One region of the Nonomuraea rubra genome, then DNA from elsewhere that is predicted to be linked to it. Evidence: riboswitches for the same ligand, from Rfam matches in the RefSeq annotation. Region 1 holds a riboswitch; the other holds the start of a gene.
What was found. A riboswitch is a leader RNA that binds a small molecule or an ion and turns the genes downstream of it on or off. The one in region 1 is predicted to bind glycine.
Positions count from the first base shown of each region.

Region 2: another riboswitch for glycine. It lies ahead of gcvP (aminomethyl-transferring glycine dehydrogenase); the one in region 1 lies ahead of gcvT (glycine cleavage system aminomethyltransferase GcvT).

Region 1 covers NZ_JACHMI010000001.1:10,528,193-10,533,475, reverse strand. The annotation lists gene HD593_RS47940 (hypothetical protein) at 1-27, shown strand, start outside; gene HD593_RS47935 (L-serine ammonia-lyase) at 24-1,400, opposite strand; gene gcvH (glycine cleavage system protein GcvH) at 1,456-1,845, opposite strand; gene gcvT (glycine cleavage system aminomethyltransferase GcvT) at 1,842-2,927, opposite strand; glycine riboswitch at 2,962-3,057, opposite strand; glycine riboswitch at 3,058-3,156, opposite strand; gene HD593_RS47920 (gamma-glutamyl-gamma-aminobutyrate hydrolase family protein) at 3,228-3,914, opposite strand; gene HD593_RS47915 (3-oxoacyl-ACP reductase) at 3,924-4,688, opposite strand; gene HD593_RS47910 (aldehyde dehydrogenase family protein) at 4,694-5,283, opposite strand, start outside.
Region 2 covers NZ_JACHMI010000001.1:7,336,067-7,341,349, forward strand. The annotation lists gene gcvP (aminomethyl-transferring glycine dehydrogenase) at 1-2,675, opposite strand, end outside; glycine riboswitch at 2,858-2,955, opposite strand; gene HD593_RS33445 (MerR family transcriptional regulator) at 3,036-3,656, opposite strand; gene HD593_RS33450 (bifunctional nuclease family protein) at 3,804-4,274, opposite strand; gene ftsR (transcriptional regulator FtsR) at 4,407-5,060, opposite strand; gene HD593_RS33460 (FHA domain-containing protein) at 5,113-5,283, opposite strand, start outside.

The DNA.
Region 1 (5,283 bases):
GTGGTACGGCTGCACGTGCGGCGCTAGCACTCGATGACGTTGACGGCGAGCCCGCCGCGCGAGGTCTCCTTGTACTTGTCCAGCATGTCCCGCCCCGTGTCGCGCATCGTCTTGATGGCCTTGTCCAGCGCCACGTAGTGCTTGCCGTCGCCGCGCAGCGCGATGCGGGCCGCCGTGATGGCCTTGTTGGAGGCCACGGCGTTGCGCTCGATGCACGGGATCTGGACGAGGCCGCCGATCGGGTCGCAGGTCAGCCCCAGGTTGTGCTCGATGCCGATCTCGGCGGCGTTCTCCACCTGCTCGGGCGTGCCCCCGAGCACCTCCGTGAGCGCGGCGGAGGCCATCGAGCAGGCCGAGCCCACCTCGCCCTGGCAGCCCACCTCGGCGCCCGAGATCGAGGCGTTCTCCTTGAACAGCACGCCGATCGCGCCCGCCGTCAGCAGGAAGCGGACCACGCCGTCGTCGTCGGCGTGCGGGACGAAGCGGGTGTAGTAGGTCAGGACGGCCGGGATGATGCCGGCGGCGCCGTTGGTGGGCGCGGTGACGATGCGGCCGCCGGCGGCGTTCTCCTCGTTGACCGCCAGGGCGAACAGCGTGACCCAGTCCATGGCCTGCAACGGGTCCTTCTCCGGCGACTCGGACTGCAGGCGGCGGTAGAGCTGGTTGGCGCGCCGCTTGACCTTCAGGCCGCCCGGCAGCACGCCCTCCTTGGAGATGCCGCGGCGCACGCACTCCGACATGACCTGCCACAGGTGCAGCAGGCCCCGGCGGATCTCCTCCTCGGTACGGCCGAACGCCCGCTCGTTCTCCAGCATCAGGGCGGAGATCGACAGGCCGGTGTTCGAGCAGTGCTTGAGCAGCTCCTCGCCGGTGGTGAAGGGGAAGGGCAGCACGGTGTCGTCGGGCTTGATGCGGTCGGCGCCGGTGGCCTTCTCGTCCACGACGAAGCCGCCGCCGACCGAGAAGTAGACCTTCTCCCGCAGCCGCTCGCCCGAGTCGGCGTAGGCGGTGAAGCGCATGCCGTTCGGGTGCTCGGGCAGGGAGATCTTGCGCTCGAAGACCAGGTGCTCGCCGACGACGAAGGGGATCTCGCGGGTGCCGTAGAGCTTGACGGTGCCCGACTCGCGCATCCCGGCGATCCGGGCGTCGACGGTGTCCACGTCCACCAGCTCGGGCTTCTCGCCGGACAGGCCGAGCAGGACCGCCTTGTCGCTGCCGTGGCCCTTGCCGGTCAGGCCGAGCGAGCCGTACAGGATGGCCTCCACGCGCGCGACCCGCTCCAGCAGGCCGTCCTCGTGCAGGCCGCGCACGAACTTGTGCGCCGCGGCCATCGGGCCGCCCGTGTGGGAGCTCGACGGGCCGATGCCGATCTTGAAGAGGTCGAAGACGCTGATCGCCATTGATGTGCGCCCTTCTCGAAAGGCCGGGGCCCGCGGCGGGGCCCCGGCGGTTGGGTCAGGAGTCGCCCGAGGTCAGGGCGGTGTACTCCTCGGGTGAGAGCAGGTCCTCGGGGTCGCCTTCCACGCGCACCTTGAACATCCAGCCCTCGCCGTACGGGTCGCTGTTGACCAGACCCGGGTCGTCCACGACGGACTGGTTCACCTCGGTGACCTCGCCGCCGACCGGGGAGTAGATCTCGTTCACGGACTTGGTCGACTCCACCTCGCCGACGGAGTCGCCCGGCTCGACGGTCGAGCCGACCTCGGGGAGCTGCACGAAGACGACGTCACCAAGGGACTCGGCGGCGAAGGCCGTGATGCCGATCGTCACGGTGGTGCTGTCGTCCAGCCCGGCCACCCACTCGTGCTCCTTGGTGTAGCTCAGGTCGTCAGGGATGTTGCTCACTTGTTCCTCCTGTAAAAGGGCAGCTCAACCAGGTCCATAGGTTCATGGCTGCCCCGGATGTCCACGGCCAGGCCTGATTCGGCGCCGGTGTCCACGTAGGCCATCGCGATGGGCTTTCCCAGGGTCTGGGAGGGCGCACCGCTGGTGACCTCGCCGACGACGACGCCGTCCTTGGTGACCGGGTAACCGTGGCGCGGCACCCGGCGGTTCCGCGCGACCAGGCCGACGAGCCTGCGCCGCGGCGGGTCGTCCTTGACCGCCTCGAGCGCCGACCTGCCGACGAAGTCGCCCGGCTTGTCGAATTTCACCACCCTGCCCAGCCCCGCGTCGAACGGGGTCAGCTCCGCGCTCAGCTCGTTGCCGTACAGCGGCATGCCGGCCTCCAGCCTGAGCGTGTCGCGGCTGGACAGGCCCGCGGGCCTGAGCCCGTGCGGCTCGCCGGCCGCCGCGATCGCGTGCCAGAGCGGCACGGCGTCCTGGTTCGCCACGAACAGCTCGAACCCGTCCTCGCCGGTGTACCCGGTGCGGGCGATCAGCGCCTGCCGGCCGTCCACCTGGCCGGGCAGGCCAGCGTAGTACTTGAGGCCGTCGAGGTCGGCGTCGGTGAGCGTGGCGAGGATCTCCTGGGCGCGCGGGCCCTGGACGGCGATCAGCGCGTACCGGTCCGAACGGTCCTCCACCACCGCGTCGTACGGCTTCGCGCGCTCCCGCAGCTCGGCGGCGACCTTCTGGTAGTTCGAGGCGTTGGCCACGACCATGAACTCCTCGTCCCCGAGCCGGTAGACGATGAGGTCGTCGAGCACCCCGCCGCGCTCGTTCACGATCATGGTGTACCTGGCCCGGCCGGGTGCCAGCGCCGACAGGTGGCCGACCAGCGCGTAGTCCAGCGCCTCGCCCGCCTGCGGCCCGGTCAGGAAGATCTCGCCCATGTGCGAGAGGTCGAACAGCCCGGCCGCCTCGCGGACGGCCCGGTGCTCGGCGGACTCGCTGCCGTACCGGAGGGGCATGAGCCACCCGGCGAAGTCGGTGAGGGTGGCGCCGAGGCTCTCGTGAACGTCTCGTAGCGGTGTCGGTCGGGACATTTGTCGCACCTCAGGACAGGAGTGGATGCCAGCATCCTCCCCCTCTGTCATCGATGCCTGAGAGCTTCGCCCGACTTTTGCCGGACTTTCACCTTCGGCGAGGCCCGCGGGCCTGCTTTCCAGAGGACACCTCGTCCGTGCGGTCCTTTGCCTTGAGAGGTTCGCGGGGAGGGCTTGCTCCTTCAGGGACCCTGACCGGCTTGTCAGGGTGCTCTCCCGCACGGTTTCGACGGTGATGTCCGTCAGCCTAGTGCCGTCGAGGGGCTGTTGTCGCGTCGCGGGCCGGATGTGGACGACTCGTCAGCAGGCGTGCACGAGCGCCTCGAACAACGCGTGGTCCGCGGCCGCCTCCGGGTGCCACTGCACGGCCATGGTGAACGCCCCGGAGGACTCCACGGCCTCGACCGTGCCGTCCTCGGTGGTGGCGGTGACCGTCAGGCCGGGGGCGAGCCGGTCCACGGACTGGTGGTGGTAGTGGGGGACCGCCACCGGCTCCTCGCCCAGCGCCTTGGCCAGGCCGGTGCCGGGGACGGGGGTGACGGGCAGGTGCCCGAAGCGGCCGGGGCCCGGGCAGTGGTCCGTGTGGCCGACCACGTCGGGCAGGTGCTGGTGCAGGCTGCCGCCGAGGGCCACGTTGAGCACCTGGAGGCCGCGGCAGATGCCGAGGAAGGGCAGGCCGGCGTCGAGGGCCGCGGCGAGCAGGGCGAACTCTGCTTCATCGCGGAATTTCCGGACGTAGCCGCTGCGTTCGTGCGGCTCGGCGCCGTACCTGGCCGGGTCGATGTCGCCGCCTCCGGCCAGGATCAGCCCGTCCAGGCGGCGTACCAGGCCGGCCGGCTCCCCGGCCGGCGGCAGCAGGACCGGCTGGCCGCCCGCGCGCACGACCTGCTCCACGTACGCGTACGGCAGCAGCGCGGCAGGGGTGTCCTGCCAGACCGTGAACGAGGCGGTCTCGGCGTAACAGGTGATGCCGATGACGGGACCCATGACCGTCACCTACAGCGGCGTGACGTAGGCACCGGAGATGCCGCCGTCCACCAGGAACTCGCTGGCCGTGATGAACGAGGCGTCGTCGCTGGCCAGGAACGCCACCGCGGCCGCGATCTCCGACGCCTCGGCGAAGCGGCCCACGGGCACGTGCACCAGCCGCCGCTGCGCCCGCTCCGGGTCCTTGGCGAACAGCTCCCGCAGCAGCGGCGTGTTCACCGGCCCCGGGCACAGCGCGTTGACCCGGATGCCCTCCCTGGCGAACTGCACGCCCAGCTCCCGCGACATCGCCAGCACCCCGCCCTTCGAGGCGGTGTAGGAGATCTGCGAGGTCGCCGACCCCATCACGGCCACGAACGACGCGGTGTTGATGATCGAGCCCTTGCCCTGGCGGCGCATGTACGGGATGACGTGCTTGCAGCACAGGTAGACGCTGGTCAGGTTCACCTCCTGGACGCGGCGCCAGGCGTCGAGGCCGGTCTCCAGGATCGAGTCGTCGTCGGGCGGCGAGATGCCGGCGTTGTTGAAGGCGACGTCCACACTGCCGTACGCGTCGTGCGCAGTCGCGAACATCCGGACGACGTCGTCCTCGCTGGTCACGTCGGCCTTGACGAACAGGCCGCCCACCTCGGCCGCGGCCTTGACACCCGCCTCCTCGTCGACGTCCGCGCAGACCACCCTGGCGCCCTCGTCGGCGAACCGGCGGGCCGTGGCCAGCCCGATCCCGCTGCCCGCGCCCGTGATGACCGCCACCCGATCCTGCAACCGCTGCATGTGTGTCACTCCGTTGAGATGAAGACGTTCTTGGTCTCGGTGAACGCCGCCAGCGCGTCAGGGCCGAGCTCCCTGCCGAGGCCGGACTGCTTGAAGCCGCCGAACGGGGTCCAGTAGCGGACCGAGGAGTGGGAGTTCACCGACAGGGCGCCCGACTCGACGGCCCTGGCCACGCGCAGCGCCCGCCCGACGTCGCGGGTCCAGATGGAGCCGCTCAGGCCGTACGGGGTGTCGTTGGCGATCCGTACGGCCTGCGCCTCGTCCTCGAACCTGACCACCGACACCACGGGGCCGAAGATCTCCTCGGTGAACGCCCGGTCGGTGACCTCGGGGGTCAGGACGGTCGGCGGGAACCAGTAGCCCTTGCCCTCGGGGCAGGACCCCTGGAGGTGGGGGGTGCCGTCCACGAAGCCGCGGACCCGTTCGAGGTGCCCGGCGCTGATCAGGGGGCCCATCTCGGTGGCCTCGTCGAGGGGGTCGCCGACCACGACGCCGCGTACCGCCTCGGCCAGGCGCTCCATGAACGCGTCGTACACGCTCGCCTGGACGAGGATCCTGGACCGGGCGCAGCAGTCCTGCCCGGCGTTGTCGAACA
Region 2 (5,283 bases), 3.2 Mb from region 1:
TCGTCGGCGGTGACGGCCTCGGCCGTGTGCGGCGCGTTGCGCAGCGGGTTGTCCGTCTTGTCGTAGTCGCCGGAGGCCACCTTGGCGATCTCGCCGCGGATGGCGATCATGGCGTCGACGAACCGGTCGAGCTCGTTCAGGTCCTCGCTCTCGGTCGGCTCGATCATCAGGGTGCCGGCCACGGGGAACGACATGGTCGGCGCGTGGAAGCCGTAGTCGATGAGGCGCTTGGCCACGTCGTCCACGGTGACGCCGGTCTCCTTGGTGATCTGCCGCAGGTCGACGATGCACTCGTGCGCCACCAGGCCGCCGCGGCCCGTGTAGAGCACGGGATAGTGCGGGGCCAGGCGCCTGGCCAGGTAGTTGGCCGACAGGATGGCCTGCTCGGTGGCCGCCGTGAGGCCGTCGGCGCCCATCATCCTGACGTACGCCCACGAGATCGGCAGGATGCCCGCCGAGCCGTACGGGGCGGCCGAGACGGGGCCGACCGGGGTGCCGTTGTGGAGCGGGTGGCCGGGCAGGTAGCCGGCCAGGTGGGCGCGGACCGCGACCGGGCCGACGCCGGGGCCGCCGCCGCCGTGCGGGATGCAGAACGTCTTGTGCAGGTTCAGGTGGGACACGTCGGCGCCGAACTCGCCCGGCTTGGCCAGCCCGACCAGGGCGTTGAGGTTGGCGCCGTCCACGTACACCTGGCCGCCGGCCTCGTGCACCTTGGCGCACACCTCGGTGATCGTCTCCTCGTACACGCCGTGCGTGGACGGGTACGTCACCATGATCGCCGCCAGCGCGTCGCGGTGCTTGTCGATCTTGGCGTCCAGGTCGGCCAGGTCCACGTTGCCGTCGCTGTCGCAGGCCACGACCACGACCCGCATGCCGGCCATGATGGCGCTGGCGGCGTTCGTGCCGTGGGCGGAGGACGGGATGAGGCACACGTCGCGCTCGCCGTGGCCGTTGGCGCGGTGGTAGGCGCGGATGGCCAGCAGCCCGGCGAACTCGCCCTGCGAGCCGGCGTTCGGCTGGATGGAGACGGCGTCGTAGCCGGTCACCTCGGCCAGCCAGCCCTCCAGCGTGCCGATCAGCTCGCGGTAGCCCTCGGACTGGTCGTCCGGCGCGTACGGGTGGATCGCGGCGAACTCGGGCCAGGTGATCGGCTCCATCTCGGTGGTCGCGTTCAGCTTCATCGTGCACGAGCCGAGCGGGATCATCGAGCGGTCCAGCGCGATGTCCTTGTCCTGCAGCTTGCGCAGGTAGCGCAGCATCGCGGTCTCGGAGCGGTGGCTGTGGAAGACCGGGTGGGTCAGGTACGGGCTCTCGCGCAGCAGGTCGGCGGGCAGCGCGTCGGGGGCGTCCTCGGGGGCCACCGCGGCGCTCACGCCGAACGCCGCCCACACCTGGGCCAGCTCGGCGGCGCCGGTCTTCTCGTCGCAGGCCACGGAGACGTGGTCGGCGTCCACCTGCCAGAGGTTGACGCCCCGCTCGGCCGCGGCGGCCACGACGGCGGCGGCCCTGCCGGGCACGCGGGCCAGCACCGTGTCGAAGAACTCGCCGTGCACGATCTCCACGCCGCCGCCGCGCAGCCCCTCGGCCAGGGCGGTGGCGTGGCGGTGCACGCGGTGGCCGATGCCGCGCAGGCCCTCGGGGCCGTGGTAGACGGCGTACATGCCGGCGATGACGGCGAGCAGCACCTGGGCGGTGCAGATGTTGCTGGTGGCCTTCTCGCGGCGGATGTGCTGCTCGCGGGTCTGCAGGGCCAGGCGGTAGGCGGGGTCGCCGTCGGCGTCCACGGACACGCCGACGAGCCGTCCGGGAAGCTGCCGCTGCAGGCCCTCGCGTACGGACATGTACGCGGCGTGCGGCCCGCCGAACCCGAACGGCACCCCGAACCGCTGCGAGGACCCGATCGCGATGTCGGCGCCCAGCTCTCCGGGCGCGGCGACCAGCGTCAGCGCCAGCAGGTCGGCGGCGGCCACGACGAGCGCGCCCGCCTCGTGCGCGGCGGCGGCCACGGCGCGGAAGTCACGCAGCCGCCCGGACGCGCCCGGATACTGCACGAGCAGCCCGAAGCACTCGGGCAGCTCGCCGTCCAGGTCGTGCTCGACCAGCGTGATGCCGAGCGGCTCCGCCCTGGTGGCCAGCACGGCCTTGGTCTGGGGCAGCGCGTCGGCGTCCACCACGAACACGTCGCTCTTCGACTTGCCCGCCCTGCGGGCCAGCGTCATGGCCTCGGCCGCGGCGGTGCCCTCGTCCAGCAGCGACGCGCCCGCGACGGGCAGGCCGGTGAGGTCGGAGACGACCGTCTGGAAGTTCAGCAGCGCCTCCAGGCGGCCCTGCGAGATCTCCGGCTGGTACGGGGTGTAGGCGGTGTACCAGCCCGGGTTCTCCAGCAGGTTGCGGCGGATGACGCCGGGCGTGACGGTGTCGTAGTAGCCCAGGCCGATCATGGAGGTGAGCACCCGGTTACGCCCGGCCAGCGCGCGCAGCTCGGCGATGGCCTCGGCCTCGCCGATCGCGGCGGGCAGCTTGAGCCTGTCCTTGGCTCTGATCGCCTCGGGAACGGCCACCGCGACCAGGTCCGCGACGGATTCGAAGCCCACGGCCTCGAGCATGCGCAGCTGCTCGGGCTCCGAGGGGCCGATATGCCTGGACGAGAACGGCGGAGCTGACAGATCGGTCATGGGGTGTGCCTCCCGAGGCGTATGGAGACCGGCGCCAGGGCGCGGACGAGTGCCGGGTCTCCCCCTCTGTCAGCGCGGCCCCGCGATGTGCGGCGGCGCCACGACCTGAGAGCTTCACCCCCGGTGGGGCTTGCACCGTCGGTGAGGCGCGCCTGGCGGGCGCGCCTGCTTTCCAGAGTTGCCTCACCCGAGCGGTACTGGATGCCTGAGAGATTCCGGGGAGGGTTGCTCCTTCGGCGCCCCGGGACCAGGTGCCCGGGGACTCTCCCGCACGGGGTCGTCAGCCTTACTGTCCTAGATTACTACGGTAGGCCCCGATAACCGCTCACCGGACCACGCGTGCCCTCTCCTGGCCGGATCTCAGCCGGTACGGCGGGCGCGGCGCCTGCGGGCCAGTTCGTCAGCGGGATGGTCGGCCGGGACGGTGTCCTCGACCGCCGCGCGTTCCCCCGGCAGCTCCGCGAGGGAGCCCTCGACCTCTCGCCAGACCCGCCCGAGCGCGATGCCGAACACGCCCTGGCCGCCCTGGAGCAGGTCGATCACCTCGTCGGCCGAGGTGCACTCGTAGACGCTGACACCGTCGCTCATGAGCGTGATCTGCGCGAGGTCGGCGACCCCGCGGTCACGCAGGTGCTGCACCGCCGTGCGGATCTGCTGCAGCGACACCCCGGTGTCGAGGAGCCGCTTGACGACCTTGAGCACCAGGATGTCGCGGAAGCTGTAGAGCCGCTGGGAGCCCGAGCCGTGCGCGGCCCTTATCGTCGGCTCGACCAGGCCCGTGCGCGCCCAGTAGTCCAGCTGCCTGTAGGTGATGCCGGCCGCGGCGCAGGCCGTCGGCCCGCGGTATCCGATGTCGCCCGGCAGCGCCGTCGGCTGCTCGTCGAAGAGCAGACCCTGCTCCCCGGCACGCTGCCGCGCGCTCTCGCGCCGCACCGGATCTTCCTGGCCGGCCGTCTTTCCCTCGCCGCTGCTGACCGCCACGCGGACCTCCGGCTTTCTCTCATCCCGTGGCCTGATCTGGGGGTTCGTAAAGGGCGACCACGGGTTTCACTTGCACCGTAGGACCGTGACCATGCTCAGTCAACGATCCGGCTCGGCGCGTCGTGAAGCGTAAATGCACTGAAATACCTACCCCGCCCTGCCGAAGTCCTCGGGAGTGATCGTGTCAAGGAACTCCCTGAACTTCTCCACCTCGTCCTCCTGGTCGTCCGGGATGATCACCCCGGCCTCCTGGACGACCTCCTCGCTGGCGAAGATGCGGGCCCCGGTGCGCAGGGCGAGCGCGATCGAGTCGGACGGCCGCGCGCTCACCTCCACACCGTTGGAGAACACCAGATCGGCGAAGAAGATGCCGTCGCGCAGCGCGACGATGTTGACCGCACGCAGGCCGACACCCAGGGCGCTCAGCACGTCGCGGAAGAGGTCATGGGTGAGCGGCCGCGGCGGAGGCTCCTCCGCCTGGGCCAGCGCGATGGCCGTGGCTTCGGGCATGCCAATCCATATAGGAAGGAACCGCTCCCCGTGTGCCTCCTTGAGCAAGACGATCGGCTGATTAGTGGGCATTTCAACTCGAACGCCCACGACCTCCATCTGCAACACGGGCTGCTCCGTATTCCTGACCGGTCACCCGGCACAGCTCTTCGATCATCGCTTCTGCTGACTTGGCTTCGCAATTCAACGTAACACCCAGCGGGCCTGGAATGTGCCCTCGCCTCCCAGCTCGCTACGGCCTCAGCGGCCCAGGACCGATCGCACGCCCGTGCGCACAAGGGATGCGTGCAGGTCGAGCAGCAGCGCGGAAAGCTCCCTGGCGACCTCGTCGGCCTCACCGATGGCTCCCGGGCGGCGCCGCTTGAGTATGGGGGCGACCGTCTGCTCGACCAGACCGGCCTCCCGCTCGGCCGCCGCCTTGACCGCCCGCAGGTGCCGGGCGTGCAGCCCGAACCGGGCCAGCGCGCCCACGGTGCGGGCCACCTTGAGCGCCTCCTCGTCGTAGCGCCTGGCCACGGCGGCCAGCAGGCCGTAGTCCTCGAGCTCGGTGAGGGTCTCCTCGTCGATGCCGGCGGCCTCGAGCAGCTCGGCCCGGCTGAGCCTGGTCTCCTGGGCCTGCTGCAGGGCGCGCGGCCGGCCGAAGCTCTCGGCCATCCTGTCCTTGATCACCCGCAGCGGCAGGTAGTGGTCACGCTGCTCGGTGAGGATGAAGCGCAGCTGCTCCACGTGCAGGTGGGTGAACTTACGGTAGCCGGACGGGCTGCGCTCGGGCTCGATCAGCCCCTCGCCCTCCAAGAACCTGATCTTGGAGATCGTCACGTCGGGGAACTCGCCCTGCAGGAGCGCGAGCACCTCCCCGATGCTCATGTGGGAGCGTGCCGCCTGAGAGCTCATCCGGCCTCCCGCGAACGGCCGCCCGTCATCTTGAGTCGCCCACTGCGCCCGCTCATGCGCCGGAGTTGCCCCGCATCAGGAAGAGAAGGCGGAACTTGCCGATCTGCACCTCGTCTCCGGAGTGCAAAGGAACCTCCTCGATCCGCTCCCGGTTGACGTAGGTGCCGTTGAGGCTGCCCACGTCGCGCACGGAGAACTGGCCGCCGCGGTGGCGGTAGAACTC